One region of the Streptomyces sp. NPDC087844 genome, then DNA from elsewhere that is predicted to be linked to it. Evidence: riboswitches for the same ligand, from Rfam matches in the RefSeq annotation. Region 1 holds a riboswitch; each other region holds the start of a gene.
The links. Region 1 has a riboswitch for cobalamin ahead of ACIOKD_RS32070 (energy-coupling factor ABC transporter permease). Riboswitches for the same ligand answer to the same signal wherever they lie in the genome.

Region 1 (4,064 bases):
CACGCAGAAGCCCAGCGGCACCCGGTAGGCGCGCCAGAGCCGGCGGCCGGGTACCGCGGCCGGGCCCAGCAGCACGGCGAGGGCGGTCACCAGGACCAGGGCGGCGCCCGGCCAGGGCGGGAGAGAGATCGCCAGGACGGTCAGGCCGAGACCGAGCACGGCCTTGTCCACGGGGTGGCGGTGGCGCCAGCGACTGCTGTGCGCCGCCGCGTCGATGGGCAGCACGAAGGCTCAGGTCCGTTCGGTCGGCCGGTTCGGTCCGGCCGGGGACTCACCGGCGCCGCCGGGCACCCTTGCCGTCGCGTCCTGGGCGCCCTCCCGCTGTGCCAGGACCCGCAGTTCGCCCTGGCGCCTGCCTCGGCGCAGGCCGAAGTAGTAGGCGAGGACTCCCGCGCCGAGGGCGGCCTGGAGGGCGAACAGCGCCGACTCGATCTCGTCGGACGGCGGCTCGTACAGGGGCGAGAACCACGGCTCGTAGTCCGGCTCGATCTCGGTGATCGCGGTCTCCGCCTCCGCGTCGGCGCCCGCGAACGGCTCCTCCTTGTGGTCGCCCATGCCGAAGGCCAGCGGCAGGACGGCGAGCGCGGCCACGACGAGCAGCAGCAGGGCGTTGATCTTCGCGTTACGGCTCATCGGGCCACCGTCCCGGTCGTCCCGGTCGTCTCATTCGTCCCGGGCGTCTCGGGCGTCTCGGGCGTCCCGGGCGTCCCGGGCGTCCCTGGCGTCTCGGTTGTTCCGGTTGTTCCGGAGTTCTCGGACCGGGACCGCCCGCCGGCCAGGAACACGCCGAGCCGGGTCAGTTCGCCCTTGCTCGACTGCACCAGCAGCCGCATCACGAGCACGGTGAGCAGCCCCTCGCTCACCGCGAGCGGGATCTGGGTGACGGCGAAGATCGAGCCGAACTTGCCGAGCGCGCCCGGGAATCCGCTGCTCGGGTCGGGGAACGCGAGCGCGAGCTGCACGCTGGTGACGCAGTAGGTGGACAGGTCGGCGACGAACGCGGCGAAGAACACCGCGACCATCAGCGGCACGTCGAACCGTCGGAGCAGCCGGTACACGGCGTAGCCGGCCCACGGGCCGACGATCGCCATCGAGAAGACGTTGGCGCCCAGCGTGGTCAGTCCGCCGTGGGCGAGCAGCAGCGCCTGGAAGAGCAGGGTGATGGTGCCCAGGACCGCCATGATCGGTGGCCGGAACAGGATGGCGCCGAGGCCGGTGCCGGTGGGATGGGAACAACTGCCGGTCACCGACGGCAGTTTCAGTGCGGAGAGAACGAAGGTGAAGGCCCCCGACGCGCCGATGAGGAGCGTGCTCTCGGGATGTTCTCTGACCTCACGGGTGAGCGACCGGACTCCGTGGACGACGAACGGCGCCGACGCGACGCCCCAGGCGACCGCGTGCGCCGGAGGAAGGAAACCCTCGGCTATGTGCATGGCTCAGCAGACCCTCTCCAGCACCTCGTGGATGGTTGACGTGCCTTGGCCGGTCTCCTGGCTTACGGGTAACACCGCCCGTGCTCCGCCTTCCCGGGTCCAAGGACCCAGTGGCTGCCCGTAAGGGCCGGAGCCGGACTTCCCGATCACAGTGGCGAGGGCCGCACCGGCATCACACCGATTTCCCGAGCACCAAGGCGTCGTGACAGTAGTGCGCGTACAGGGGTGGTGACAAGCGGCCCTCGGGCGCCTGACCAGGGAACACAATGGTCAGGGGCCTTTTTCTGTCGGATCGGGAGCTTGGTCGGACCTCGGTCTGTACCGCTTCGAAGCGGTTGCGCACGACGGTGAGGGCGAGCCCCGTCGGACCGCTGATGCCATCCGAAGAGGAAGCCTGTCGAACGTGAAGTTGTCGGAGTCGTTGGGGTTCACCGTGACCGTCGCGGTGCTCGTGGGGTGGCCGGGGCCGAGGCTGCGCTCGCTGTCGGCCAGGGCGTGCGTGAACAAGTCGGTACCGCGGGGGATTTCCCGCCTCATGGTGGGCGTGGGACAGGTCGCAGCGGGAGAGCACGGTGTCGGGGTGGTCGGCGCCCAGGACGCGTTCGCTGTCGGCCAGGTTTCGCTCGGGCGATGTCACGGCCTGTTTGAGGTGTCCTGCCTGCGGACAGGCGCCCGCGAGGTGCTCGCGCGATCTCAGGGTGTCCGGGTGGTCGGGCCCGAGGCCGTGTTCGTGCTTGGCCGCCTGACGCTCGAAGTGGGGCACCACGTGGTCCCCGGCGCGGGCTGTCCGCTCCTCGGCCGGGGCGACGGGAACCCCGCAAGGGACCGCTCCTTTGCGGCCTGTCACCCGAGTACGTACGGCATGCGCCCCTGGGGTTCCCGGAACAGGCCACACCGCCCTGTCGGGCGCCGCCTTCTGCGGCGCCGGTACACAAGAGGTGCTGCGGGGGCGTCGATTCGGCTCGCCACGGTTCGTCGGTGAGGTACAAGGTCTCAGGAACACCGGGAGGAACCATGAAGTACATGCTGCTGGTCTGCGGCGACGACACCGCCGACGCCTCGGGTATGGCACCGGTCGAGCCATGGGTGGAGGAGTTGAGCGCGCGGCGCGGTGTACTGCTGCACGGCCATCGGCTGCGGCCCCCGGCCGACGCGGTGACCGTGCGCGTACGCGACGGTGAAGTGCTGCGCACCGACGGGCCGTTCGCGGAGACGAAGGAGTACGTCGCCGGGTACGACATCCTTGAGTGCGACAGTCTGGAGGAGGCCCTGGAGGCGGCCGCGCGGCATCCGGTGGCGACCATCGGGGCCATGGAGGTGCGCGCGTTCTGGGACGACGAGGACACCGAGGGGGACATCCGCCGGCTCGACGCGGAACTGACGGCCGCCGGGCGCGAGCGGGACTTCGACCGGGCGATGGCTTGTTACGCACCCGACGCGGAGGTGTTCCACCCGGTGAGCGGCCTGGAGCAGCGCGGGGTCGAGGCGCTCCGCAAGGCCGAGGAGGTGTGGTTCTCGACCTTGTCCGGGCCGGTGGAACGCGAGGTGCTCGAATTCCGCGTGCGGGCCGACGAGAGCATCGCCTTCAGCCACGCGCTCGTGCGGATGCGCGTCACGCCGGTAGGCGGCGACGCGCTGGACACCACGGCGCGGGTGACCACCGGTTACCGACTGACGGGCGACCGCTGGCTGATCGTCCATCAGCACACGTCCGTGGCCCTCGACAGCACGGTCCCCGGAGCCGCCGGGTCCTGAATGAGCCCTGGAGGGGCCTGGCTGGAGGCCCCTCCAGCACATCCGTTACGCGCCCGAGCATGCGCCAAGTCTTGACGTGCTCCTGGCGAGATGCCTCTATGGGAGCGCTCCCACTTTCCCGAAACCCGAAACCCGAGTTTCTTGGCGCTCACTCCCTGGAGTCGCAGTGAGAAGAACAAGAAGCACGACACGGAAAAACCCTGTCAGCGCGTTGCTCGCCGCACTGGCCGCCTTCCTCGGGCTCGTCGTTCTCGGCGCGCTCGTACCGACCGCCGCACATGCCCAGTTGCCTGGTGAGTCGTCCGGCGCGTCCCCGGGCGTCCTCGCGACCGGTCTCCATATCGACAACGGCCGCCTGCTCGAAGGCAACGGCAACGATTTCGTCATGCGCGGCGTCAACCACGCCCACACCTGGTATCCGGGCGAGACGCAGTCGCTGGCCGACATCAAGGCGCTCGGCGCCAACTCCGTCCGCGTCGTCCTCTCCGACGGTCACCGCTGGAGCAGGAACAGCCCCGAGGACGTGGCCGCCGTCATCGCCCAGTGCAAGGCCAACCGGCTGATCTGTGTACTGGAGGTGCACGACACCACCGGCTACGGCGAGGATGCCGCGGCCGGCACGCTCGACCACGCGGCCGACTACTGGATCGGCCTCAAGAGCGTGCTCACCGGCCAGGAGAACTACGTCATCGTCAACATCGGCAACGAGCCCTGGGGCAACACCGACCCCGCGGGCTGGACCGATCCGACGATCGCCGCAGTCAAGAAGCTGCGCGCCGCCGGGTTCGAGCACACCATCATGGTGGACGCGCCCAACTGGGGCCAGGACTGGCAAGGAGTCATGCGGGCCAACGCCCAGGCCGTCTACGACGCCGA
Region 2 (4,064 bases), on a different contig from region 1:
CCCAGCACGGGGCGCCCTTCGGCGGCCCTGCGCACCAGGGCGTCCGCGAGGCCGCGCCGCCGCAGCCACTCCAGGGCCCGGACCGTGCCCCGGGTGCCGGGTACGACGACCAGGTCGGCGTCGACGAGTTCCTCGGCGCGGTCCACGAACCGTACGACGACGCCCGGTTCGGCGGCGAGGGCGTCCAGGTCCGTGAAGTTGGACATCAGGGGGATCGCGCAGACGGCGACCCGCAGGATGTCCTCGCCGACGGGGGAGGAGACCTCGGACTCGCGTACCGACCCCCGCAGGGACACTCCGAGCCCGTCCTCCTCGTCGATGCCGAGGCCGTGCCGGAAGGGCAGGACGCCGTAGGTGTGCCGCCCGGTGAGCCCGTGCAGCATGTCGATGCCGGGTTCGAGCAGCGAGACGTCCCCGCGGAACTTGTTCACCAGGAACCCGGCGACCAGCTCCTGGTCCTCGCGCGACAGCAGGGCCACCGTCCCGAAGAACGAGGCGAAGACCCCGCCGCGGTCGATGTCCCCCACCACGAGCACGGGCAGCCGCGCGCCCCGCGCGATCCCCATGTTCACGATGTCGGTGCGCCGCAGATTGATCTCGGCGGGACTGCCCGCTCCCTCACAGATCACCGCGTCATACGTGCCCCGCAACTCGGCCAGACAGTCCAGCACGGTTCCGAGCAACGCCTCCTGGCGTCCGCCGTGATAGCCGCGCGCACTCAGCTCGCCGACGGGCTTCCCCATCAGGACGACCTGACTGCTGCGGTCACCGCCCGGCTTGAGCAGGACGGGGTTCATGAGCACGGAGGGCTCCACGCGGGCGGCCTGCGCCTGCATGGCCTGCGCGCGCCCGATCTCCGCGCCCTCGCGCGTCACGAACGAGTTCAGCGACATGTTCTGCGCCTTGAACGGCGCGACCTTGACGCCCCGGCGCACCAGCCACCGGCAGATCCCGGCGGTCACGACGCTCTTGCCCGCGTCGGAGGTCGTACCGGCGACGAGCAGCCCGCCGCCCGGCCTCCCGCCCGGTCCTCCGCCCGGCCTCCCGCCCGTTCCCCCGCTCATGACGTACGCCCTCTCGTGACCCGCGACTTGGTGAGCGACCTGGTGAGCGAGGTGGCGAGCAGCCGCCCGGCGACACTCGCGCCCAGCGCGAGCAGGCCCACGCGCCGCGAGAGCCGGACGGCCCGCTCGATGTCCTCGATGCGCACGGCCTGCCCCGGACCGTTGAGCACGGGCCGGTGCTCGACCCGTCCCGCGTACGAGAGCGTGCCGCCGAGCCGTACTCCGAGCGCACCCGCGAACGAGGCCTCCACGGGCCCGGCGTTGGGACTCGGATGCTTGGCGGCGTCGGCGCGCCAGGCGCGGACGGCCCCTCGCGGATTCCCCCCGGCGACGGCGGCGAGGACCGCGGTCAGCCGTGCCCCGGGCCACCCCACCACGTCGTCGAGGCGGGCGGACGCCCATCCGTACCGCCGGTGACGGGCCGACCTGTGCCCGACCATGGCGTCCAGCGTGTTGACGGCCCGGAACCCGACCAGACCGGGTACGCCCGCGACCGCGCCCCACACCAGGGCGCCCACGACGGCGTCGGAGGTGTTCTCGGCGACCGACTCGACCACCGCGCGGGCGATCCCGTCGGCGTCCAGCGCCTGCGGGTCGCGTCCGCACAGATGCGGCAGCCGCTCACGGGCCACCTCGATGTCCCCGGCGGCCAGCGCCCCGCCGACGGCCCGGGCCTCGCGCCCGAGCGAGGTCCCCCCGACCACGGCCCAGGTGGCGGCCGCGGTCAGGACGACGGAGGCGACGGGGGAGGTACGTACGGAACGCTCGGCGGCCACGGCGAGGGAGACGGCGCCGCCCGCGCACACGGCGGTGTGCAGCGCGCCCCGGCCCCGGTGGTCGCGCCACAGAGCCCGCTCGACGGCTCCCGCGGCCCGGCCGAACGCGGCGACCGGATGTCCCCGGCGGGGATCGCCGAGCAGCAGGTCACCGAGGAGGCCGGCGGCGGCGCCGTACGCGAAGACGCGATCGGCTCGCATCCGTTCAGCCCGCCACTGCACGAGACGAGATCCTCGTACCTGGCCTGGGCACACCGGTCCACAACAGGTGGGCGCGCATGGCGATATGTCCTCACTCAGGGTGTCCACGCCCTGGTTCGACGAGACCGACGGAGAGAGTTCCTGGCTCCCGGGGGGATCGATTCCCCGGTGACAGTGGCGGGACCGCGCCGGATTCGCACCGGCTTCCTCTTCTGCCGACGTACATGGCCTCGGCAGTCCACCACGGTCCGAGAACACCCGTCAACTTGCCGTTGACCTGCGGCGGGAGAGTGTGCTGAGGCCCACACACGGACGCGGGACGGCCCCGCCGACCGTGGGGGTCGACGGGGCCGTCCCGTACAGAACGGACGTGCCGCGAGGGTCAGGCGACGATCAGATAGATCCCGTACGCCACGGCCGCCGCGCAGGCGGCGAAGCAGGCGTACGCGCCGGTGACCGCGAGGGTCGCGGAGCCACCCTGTGCGGCGGCCGACTCGCGCTTGGTGAGGCCGACGATGCCGAGGGTGAAGAGGCCCACGAGGGCGACGGTGGAGATGAGACTGACTCCGAACACGGAGCCGAGGGCTGCCCAGTCGATCTGCATGCGGTTCGTTCCTTACACCGTGGCCGGACGGGCGGGCTCGGCGTCCGGGCCCGGGATGGTGGTCTTGAGGTCGTCGGTCGCCTTCGTGGTCGTGGCGACGGGGCCCGCGGGAGGCGGGGTGACCGCGGCGATCGCGGTGGTCACGACGCCCGCGGGCGCGTGGTCGTCGTTGACGTTGTCGACGGTGACGGGCTGGCGGCGGGACAGCGTCCAGATGACCGCGGAGCCGGCGATCAGCAGCGCGCCGGTGAGGATGATGCCCCAGGTGCCCTGCTGGGTCAGGAACTCGGCGCCCGCGCCGACCAGACCGGCGGCGGGGAGCGTGAGGCCCCAGGCGACGAACATGCGGGTCGCGGTCGACCAGCGGACGACACCGCCCTTGCGGCCCAGGCCCGAACCCATCACGGCGCCGGAGCAGGACTGGGTGGTCGAGAGGGAGAAGCCGAGGTGCGAGGAGGCCAGGATGACCGTCGCGGCGCTGGTCTGGGCGGCGAAGCCCTGCGGCGGCGCGAGATCGGTGAGGCCCCTGCCCATGGTGCGGATGATGCGCCAGCCGCCCAGGTAGGTGCCGAGCGCGATGGCGATACCGGCCGAGACGATGACCCACAGGGGAGGGTTCGAGCCGGGCGCGAGCACGCCGCCGGTGACCAGGGCCAGGGTGATGATGCCCATGGTCTTCTGCGCGTCGTTCGTGCCGTGGGCCAGCGAGACCAGCCCCGCGGAGGTGATCTGACCGGCGCGGTACCCCTTGGAGGTCGCCTTCTCACCGGCCTGCCTGCTGATCCGGTACGTCAGCCGGGTGGCGAGCATCGCGGCGAGTCCGGCCACCACGGGCGCGGCGATCGCCGGGAGGAGGACCTTGGTGATCACGGTCGAGCCGTTCACCGAGGACCAGCCCGCCGACATCACCGCGGCGCCGATCAGGCCGCCGAAGAGCGCGTGGGACGAACTGGAGGGCAGACCCAGGAGCCAGGTCAGCAGATTCCACAGAATGGCGCCGACGAGCGCCGCGAAGATCACCTCGGTGCGGATTCCCTCTTCGTTGATGAGGCCGCCGGAGATCGTCTTGGCGACCTCCACGGAGAGGAACGCACCGACGAGGTTCAGCACGGCGGACATGGCCACCGCCGTCTTGGGCTTGAGGGCGCCGGTCGAGATGGTCGTCGCCATCGCGTTGGCAGTGTCGTGGAAACCGTTCGTGAAATCGAACACGAGAGCGGTAACGATCACGATTCCGAGGAGGAGCGTGATGTGTTCCATTTACCCAGGCTTCTGTTGGACGACAGTGGCACAGGGAACGTAAGCAACCTGGGTGAACGGAAGATGAACTGAGTCGGGCGGTGGGGTGACCCAATCGAGGTGCCGCCCTTCCGCTTGTGTCGAAGTGGCGGCGAGGGCTCTCGAAAGTGCGGGGAGGTT
Region 3 (4,064 bases), on a different contig from region 1:
CGCCGCGTACGGGGTGGCCTCGCCCACGCAGAAGCACTTCGGGGGGTCGTCGAAGGAGATTCCCGGGATCGGGGAGATCGGGTACATCGGGCTGACCGCGTTCGTCCTGAACCTGGTCGTGACGGTGGTGCTGACCTTCGTCCTCAAGGCGGTCAAGGCTCCCGACGGGGTCGACGAGACCTCCGCCGAGGACTACACGGCCGACGCGGGCGACAAGGGCGTCCAGGTGGAACTGCCGCCGGCGACGGCGGGGGCGGGCCACTAGGGCTGCCCTAGAGGCGTACTCAGGGGCTCCGCCCCCGAACCCCCGGTCCTCAGACGCCGGACGGCTGAAAGATGCGCGGACCGTCCGCGCATCTTCAGCCCGTCCGGCGTCTGAGGACGAGCGCGCAAGCGCGACAGCGGGGTCTGGGGGCGCAGCCCCCGGGGACAGCGGCGGATACCGTGGACAGGTGACCCCACGCACCCCCATCGTCCTCGACAGCGACCCCGGCATCGACGACGCCGTAGCCCTCCAGTACCTGCTCGGCACAGGCCTGTGGGACCTCAAGGCCTACACGTCCGTGGGCGGCAACCTCCCCGCGGAGCAGACCTACCTCAACGCCCGCGCCCTGGCGCGAACCCTCCGCATCGACGCGGACGTCCCCGTCCACCGCGGCGCGGGCCGCCCCCTGACCCGCCTCCCCTACCGCGTCGCCGCCGACTTCCACGGCCCCGCGGGACTCGGCGACGAGACACTGCCCGACTCGACCGCGGCGCACCCGGCGGAGTCCTCCGCGCAGACGCTGCTGCGACTCTCCCGGGAGTACGAGGGCGAGCTGACCGTGTGCGCGACGGGCCCCCTCACCAACGTGGCGATCGCGCTCCTGGAGGACCCCGGATTCGCCCAGCGCGTCGGCAAGTTCGTGTTCATGGGCGGCGCGGCACGCGTGCCCGGGAACATCACTCCGGTCGCCGAGTTCAACATGTGGGCCGACCCGGACGCCGCCGAGCTGGTCCTGTCGTCCGGTATCCCGTTCACCATGGTCGACCTGGACGCCTCGCACCGCTGGCTGTTCGGGCCCGCCGACCTCGCGGCCCTGGAGGCGGCGGGTCCCGGCACCGCGCTCGCCGCCCGGCTGCTGCGGGTCTACATGGAGGCGTACCGTCGCAGCGGCGGGGACGGCACCTGTCCGCTGCACGATCCGCTCGCCGTCGGTGTGTGCGCCGACGAGTCGTTCGTGACGCTCGCGGAGGGGGCGGTCATCGTGGAGTCGGCCGCCGAACTCACGCGCGGCCAGACCGTGTTCGTTCCCTCGGCCGCCGGACGTATCTACTATCCCGAGTCGCCCGCCCTGACCGCGCGGGCCCGCCTCACCGGCCGGGTGGCCCTCGGTCCTGGCCCGCGCGACTTCACGAAGGACTTCGTCTCGACCCTGCCCCTGTGGCCGGGTACGGGCTGAGGTCCGTATGACCATCGTGATCCGACGGGCGGAGGCCGGTGAGTACGCGGCCCTGGGCGACATCACCGCGCGGGCCTACCTCGGGGACGGACTGCTCGACTTCGGGGAGAACGACGCGTATCTCGGCGAACTGCGGAACGTGGCGAAGCGCGCCGCCGCCGCCGACGTGCTGGTGGCCGTCGAAGCCGCCGCCGCGGAGGGCTCGGGCCCGCCCCGGCACCGGCTTCGCGGCGGTGTGACCTTCGTGCCGTCCGGCGGGCCCATGGCCGACATCGCGCGTGCGGGCGAGGCCGAGATACGGATGCTGGCGGTCGCGAAGGAGGCCCGCGGCCGGGGCGTGGGGACCTTGCTCGTGCGCGCCTGCGTCGGCCGCGCCCGGGCCACGGCCGGCTGCGGAGCCGTCGTGCTGTCCACCCAGCGCACCATGCACAGCGCCCACCGCGTCTACGAGCGCCTCGGTTTCACCCGCACCCCCGTCCGCGACTGGAACCCCCTCCCGCACCTGGACGACGTCGTGCTCCTCACCTATGAGTTGACGCTCTGACACTCCCCGCTCGACCGTCCGTGGCCGACGCGACACAACATGTGGGGGTGCTTTCGGAACCCGACACAAGATGTATGCTCATGCTCGCTGTCGTCGCAGGGGAATCCGGTGCGAATCCGGAACTGTCCCGCAACGGTGTACTTGTACGTGATATGCCCGCATGCCCAGATGTCGGATTCAGCTGTCAGATGTCCGCATGCCCGAATGTCGCGTAACAGGAGTCAGTCCGAGCACCTGCCGACAGCGCGCCCAGGCCGTCCGGTCCGGGCGCATGACGTCCGGGCCTCGTGGAGTGGGCCGGTGGACGCGGCGTACCGCTGCCCGAAGCGCGTACCCCCGTGTGCCCCGAACCCCCTCCCGCCGAGGCCCCGTGCCGAGCGAGGGAGAGCCCCACGTGACCATCGCGCCAGCCGATCCGGTCTCCGCCACAGCGACAGCGACAGCGACCCGGGATCAGCAGGACAGGGCCGAGGCCGACGGGCCGGGAACCGCGTTGCTGCGGATCCTGACCGACTTCACCGCCGACCTCCCCGGCGCCGACCCCGGCCGGGTCGCCGCCGCCGCCCTGCGCGGCCGGTCCGCCGCCGCGGACGAGCCCGAACTGCGTGAGCTGGCCACGGAGGCGGCGGCCGGCCTCATCTCCGAGGACCCCGTGTACTCGAAGCTGGCCGCCCGCCTGCTGACCGTCACCATCGCCGCGGAGGCCGCCTCGCAGGGCGTGCGCTCCTTCTCCGAGTCGGTCGCCGTCGGCCACCGCGAGGGCCTGATCGCCGACCGCACGGCCGAGTTCGTACGCCACCACGCGGCCCGCCTCGACGCGCTGACCGACGCCGCCTCCGCCGAGGGTGCCGACGACCGCTTCGGCTACTTCGGCCTGCGCACCCTGCACAGCCGGTACCTGCTGCGGCACCCGATCACGCGGTCCGTCATCGAGACGCCCCAGCACTTCATGCTGCGGGTGGCGAGCGGTCTCGCCGAGGACACCGTGCTCGATTCAGAAGCGGGGACCCGCTCCGTCGACGAAGTCGCCTCCCTGTACCGGCTGATGAGCCGCCTCGACTACCTGCCCTCCTCCCCCACGCTCTTCAACTCCGGTACGCGCCACCCGCAGATGTCGTCCTGCTACCTCCTCGACTCCCCGCTGGACGAGCTGGACTCGATCTACGACCGCTACCACCAGGTGGCCCGCCTCTCCAAGCACGCCGGCGGCATCGGCCTCTCGTACTCCCGGATCCGTTCGCGCGGTTCGCTGATCCGCGGTACGAACGGGCACTCGAACGGCATCGTCCCGTTCCTGAAGACCCTCGACGCCTCGGTCGCCGCGGTGAACCAGGGCGGCCGGCGCAAGGGCGCGGCCGCGGTCTACCTGGAGACCTGGCACTCCGACATCGAGGAGTTCCTGGAGCTGCGCGACAACACCGGTGAGGACGCCCGGCGCACGCACAACCTGAACCTCGCGCACTGGATCCCCGACGAGTTCATGCGCCGGGTGAACGAGGACCGCGACTGGTCACTGTTCTCGCCCTCGGACGTGCCCGAGCTGGTCGACCTGTGGGGCGAGGAGTTCGACGCCGCGTACCGGAGGGCGGAGGCCGCCGGGCTCGCCAGGAAGACCATCCCCGCCCGTGAGCTGTACGGCCGCATGATGCGTACCCTCGCGCAGACCGGCAACGGCTGGATGACCTTCAAGGACGCCGCCAACCGCACGGCCAACCAGACGGCGCTGCCCGGCCACACAGTCCACTCCTCGAACCTGTGCACCGAGATCCTGGAGGTCACGGACGACGGGGAGACCGCGGTCTGCAACCTCGGTTCGGTCAACCTCGGCGCCTTCGTGGACGCGGACGCGCAGGACATCGACTGGGAGCGGCTCGACGCGACCGTCCGTACCGCCGTCACCTTCCTCGACCGGGTCGTCGACATCAACTTCTACCCGGCCGAGCAGGCGGGCCGCTCCAACGCCAAGTGGCGTCCGGTGGGCCTCGGCGCCATGGGACTGCAGGACGTCTTCTTCAAGCTGCGGCTGCCGTTCGACTCCCCGCGGGCGCGCGCCCTCTCCACCCGGATCGCCGAGCGGA
Region 4 (4,064 bases), on a different contig from region 1:
GCCCGTTGGCTGCAATTGCACGAAACCCCTTGCTGTCGCCCTGTTGTGGCACGTACATCTGTCCCCGCAACAGTTGTATTCCGGGGGGATGTTGGCATATGCAAGGTACGGTCGACGGATTCAGTTATGGAACGGTCACACCGCTCACGGCCTATGTCATGGCCTGTCTGGGAGCCGCTCTGGGGCTGCGCTGCATCACCCGGTCCCTGCGCAACGACCGGTCGTGGAAACCGGGCTGGCTCGCGCTGGGGGCGGCGTCGATCGGCTGCGGCATCTGGACGATGCACTTCATCGCCATGATCGGATTCCAGGTCGAGGAAAGCCGTATCCGCTACGACGTCAACCTGACGATTCTCAGCCTCGCGGTGGCGATCGCCGTGGTCGGTCTCGGCGTCCTCGCCGTCGGCTATCGCGGTGCGAACACGACGACCCTGCTGATCGCGGGCACGTTCACCGGCGTCGGGGTCGCGGCCATGCACTACATAGGCATGGCCGCCATTCGTGTGAACGGGGACCTGCGGTACGAGGCCCGTACCGTCGCGCTCTCCGTCCTGATCGCCGTCGTCGCCGCGACCGCCGCGCTCTGGGCGGCGGTCGCGATCCGCGGCTTCCTGACCAGCCTGGCGGCGAGCCTGGTCATGGGCGTCGCGGTGACCGGGATGCACTACACGGGGATGGCGGCCGTCAGTGTGCACCTGCACGGCGCGGCCGGCACACCGGATGCGGGCGACTCGGCCCACTCGCTCCTGCTGCCGATGCTCATCGGCCCGGTCCTCTTCCTGGCGCTCGCGGGAGTCGTGGTGATGTTCGACCCGATGCTCGTGCTCGGGGACGGCGACTGGAACCGGACCGCGTCCCGCCGCCGGACGCCCGCCCCGCGCACGGAACCGCCCGCCTGGTCCGGCTCGGCGTTCGAGGCCCCGCCCAGGACGGACCGGCGCGCGTACGAGCCCGGGGAGCCGGGCCGGCGCAACGGCTGAACAGGGTGGCTGTCCCGGTGTCGCCTGGACGGCCCAAGCGGGTCGGCCGCGCCGGGTCAGCCCAGGCGGGGGATCTCGATCGCCGGGCAGCGGTCCATGACCATGTCGAGGCCGGCCGCGCGGGTGCGCTCGTACGCGGCCTCGTCGATCACGCCGAGCTGGAACCAGACGGCCTTGGCGCCGATGGAGACCGCCTCGTCGGCGACGGGGCCGGCCAGGTCGCTGTTGACGAACACATCGACCACGTCGACCTCGAAGGGGATGTCCGCCAAGGAGGCGTATCCCTTCTCCCCGTGGACCGTCTCGGCCTTCGGGTGGACGGGGATCACGCGCTTGCCGTAGCGCTGGAGCACGTTCGCCACGCCGTAGGCGGCACGCCGCTCGTTGGACGACAGGCCCACGACGGCCCAGGTGTCGCCGCTCTCGGTGAGGATCTTGCGGATCGTTGCCGGGTCGCCGTGCACGGGGGGCCTCCTGCGGGTGGGTGTGTGCCTGCTGCGGCGGACAACAGCGGGCGCGGCCCGGGGATTCCCGAGGTCGCGCGGACGGCCGGAGCGGTGACCCTTGGCGCACCCCGCGCAGGAGGTCGGGGCTGCGGGGGCCATGGGCGGGTGCGGCCCGGTCAGGCCGCTCGCGCGGTTCCCCGCGCCCCTGAAAAGCCGGCGGTTCCCGCGAGCCTGGGACCAGAAGCCGGCAGTTGACCTGAGTGTGGTCACCAGTAGCTCCACGCTGTGGTCCTGGGCGTTGACGGGCGGCGGGAGCCGGGGCCTCCGCCGCACTGCCGCGTGGCTGCGAAAGGTGCCGTGATAGCTTGCCGAAGCCAGTCGAACCCATGTACGTGGGTCAGGGAATCCGGTGGAAATCCGGAGCTGACGCGCAGCGGTGAGGGTGACGGGCGGGGCATCGGCCACTGGATCGGATCAACGGTCCGGGAAGGCGCCTCGTCCGGGTGAACCCGAGTCCGAAGACCTGCTGGCGGCCTCCGCGGTCCCGAGACGGCGGGGGAGCACCGTACGACCGGGCTCCGCGTTCGAGCCCTCGACGTCTGAGGAACTTCCGTGCCCATCGCACGCCCCGCCCGTCCTGCCGCCCTGCTCCTGTCCGGGATCGTCCTGCTGACCGGCTGCGGCGGCGCCGACCCGCCCGCCGACGGCAAGGCCCCCGCGGCGGCCGTCACCCTGGAGAACTGCGGCCGCACCGTCCGCGTGGAGTCCCCGCCGCGAAGGGCCGTCTCCCTCAACCAGGGCACCACCGAGATCCTGTTCTCGCTGGGCCTCGCCGACCGGATGGCCGGCACCGCCACCTGGACCGACCCGGTGATGAAGGGCCTGGAGAAGGCCGACGCGAAGGTCGAGCGGATCGCCGACAACAACCCCTCCTTCGAACGGGTCCTGGACGCCGACCCCGACTTCGTCGCCGCCTCGTTCGTGTCCACGCTCGGCAAGGGGGGCGTCGCCACCCGCGAGCAGTTCGAGAAGCTCGGCGTACCCGCGTACGTCTCGCCCTCCGACTGCGCGGGCAAGGACAACACCGGCGACGGCGACGGCGCCCGCGAGCAGCCCCTCGGCATCGACGCCGTCTACGGCGAGATACGTGACCTGGCCGAGGTGTTCGGCGTGCGGGAGCGGGGCGACAAGCTGGTCGCCGAGCTCCGGCAGCGCATGAAGAAGGCCACTTCGGGCATCGACGCCTCGGACGTCTCCCTCCTGTACTGGTTCGCCAACTCCGAGTCGCCCTACATGGCGGGCTGCTGCGGCGCCCCCGGCATCATCACGCGGGCGTTCGGCGCGAGGAACGTCTTCGACGACACCCACGAGGAATGGCCCCAGATCAACTGGGAGACGGTCGCCGACCGCGACCCCGACGTCCTCGTCATCGGCGATCTGACCCGCAAGTCGCAGACCGCCGAGTCCGCGAAGAGGAAGATCGAGTTCCTGGAGTCCGACCCGGTCACCAAGAACATGACCGCCGTGAGGAAGAAGCGGTACGTCCTGCTCAGCGGGCAGGCCATGAACCCGACCATCCGTACCGTCGAGGGCGTCGAACAAGTGGCCGCCGCCCTTCGGGAGTTCGGGCTCACGGGGTGACCCGCCGGGTGACACGGCCGCGCGTGGGACTGCTCTGCGCGGCCGGCGCGGCACTGCTCGTCGCATCGATCGCCGTCGCCATCACCATCGGCCCGGCGGACATCCGCGTAGCCGACGTCTGGTCCGTGGTCGCGTCCCATCTCGGCTGGGGGAGTACGGAACTGAGCCCCATCCGGGACGGGATCGTCTGGCAGCTGCGACTGCCGCGCACCCTGCTGGCCGCCGTCTGCGGAGCCGGGCTCGCCGTGTGCGGCGCGGTGATGCAGTCCCTGCTGCGCAACCCGCTCGCCGACCCCTTCGTCCTCGGGGTGTCCTCCGGAGCGTCGACCGGCGCGGTCGTCGTGGTCGTCCTCGGCGCAGGCGGCGGCCTGGTGTCGGTCTCCGCGGGGGCGTTCCTCGGAGCGCTGCTCTCGTTCGGCCTCGTCCTGCTGCTCAGCCACACCCTCGGCGGGACGACGGACCGCGTGGTGCTCAGCGGTGTCGCCGCGATGCAGCTCTTCTCCGCGCTCACGTCCTTCGTGGTGATGACCGCCGCCGACGCCGAGACCACCCGCGGTGTGCTGTTCTGGCTGCTCGGCTCACTCGGCGGGGTCGGCTGGACCGACGTCCGGGTCTGCCTCGCGGTCCTGGTGGTCGCGCTCGTGGTCTGTCTGGCGTACGCGCGCACGCTCGACGCGTTCGCCTTCGGCCAGGACGCCGCCGCGACCCTCGGGGTGTCCGTGGCCCGCACCCGGCTGGTGCTGCTGTGCGTGACAGCGCTCCTGACGGCCGCGCTCGTCAGCTCGGCGGGGGCCATCGGCTTCGTCGGACTCGTCCTGCCGCACGCCGCCCGCGCGTTGGTGGGCTCCGGTCACGCCCGGCTGCTGCCGGTCGCCGCCCTCGCCGGGGCGGTGTTCCTGGTGTGGGTGGACACCCTGGCCCGTACCGCCCTCGACCCCCAGGAGGTGCCCGTGGGCGTGGTCACCTCACTCATCGGCGTACCGGTGTTCGTGCTGGT

Region 2: linked by a shared signal. The riboswitch ahead of ACIOKD_RS07160 (cobalamin biosynthesis protein) and the one ahead of ACIOKD_RS32070 (energy-coupling factor ABC transporter permease) in region 1 are both predicted to bind cobalamin.
Region 3: linked by a shared signal. The riboswitch ahead of ACIOKD_RS06600 (ribonucleoside-diphosphate reductase subunit alpha) and the one ahead of ACIOKD_RS32070 (energy-coupling factor ABC transporter permease) in region 1 are both predicted to bind cobalamin.
Region 4: linked by a shared signal. The riboswitch ahead of ACIOKD_RS22325 (ABC transporter substrate-binding protein) and the one ahead of ACIOKD_RS32070 (energy-coupling factor ABC transporter permease) in region 1 are both predicted to bind cobalamin.

The regions. Positions count from the first base shown of each region.
Region 1 is NZ_JBIUVD010000021.1:43,856-47,919, forward strand. It holds gene cbiQ (cobalt ECF transporter T component CbiQ) at 1-225, opposite strand, end outside; gene ACIOKD_RS32065 (energy-coupling factor ABC transporter substrate-binding protein) at 232-633, opposite strand; gene ACIOKD_RS32070 (energy-coupling factor ABC transporter permease) at 630-1,433, opposite strand; cobalamin riboswitch at 1,463-1,645, opposite strand; gene ACIOKD_RS32075 (SgcJ/EcaC family oxidoreductase) at 2,448-3,188, shown strand; gene ACIOKD_RS32080 (cellulase family glycosylhydrolase) at 3,355-4,064, shown strand, end outside.
Region 2 is NZ_JBIUVD010000003.1:59,450-63,513, reverse strand. It holds gene ACIOKD_RS07165 (cobyric acid synthase) at 1-1,064, opposite strand, end outside; gene ACIOKD_RS07160 (cobalamin biosynthesis protein) at 1,061-2,041, opposite strand; cobalamin riboswitch at 2,155-2,291, opposite strand; gene ACIOKD_RS07155 (hypothetical protein) at 2,424-2,645, opposite strand; gene ACIOKD_RS07150 (anion permease) at 2,658-3,905, opposite strand.
Region 3 is NZ_JBIUVD010000002.1:673,373-677,436, reverse strand. It holds gene mctP (monocarboxylate uptake permease MctP) at 1-265, shown strand, start outside; gene ACIOKD_RS06610 (nucleoside hydrolase) at 453-1,442, shown strand; gene ACIOKD_RS06605 (GNAT family N-acetyltransferase) at 1,450-1,986, shown strand; cobalamin riboswitch at 2,044-2,243, shown strand; gene ACIOKD_RS06600 (ribonucleoside-diphosphate reductase subunit alpha) at 2,381-4,064, shown strand, end outside.
Region 4 is NZ_JBIUVD010000011.1:93,461-97,524, forward strand. It holds gene ACIOKD_RS22315 (MHYT domain-containing protein) at 99-980, shown strand; gene ACIOKD_RS22320 (CoA-binding protein) at 1,037-1,444, opposite strand; cobalamin riboswitch at 1,785-1,972, shown strand; gene ACIOKD_RS22325 (ABC transporter substrate-binding protein) at 2,039-3,067, shown strand; gene ACIOKD_RS22330 (FecCD family ABC transporter permease) at 3,076-4,064, shown strand, end outside.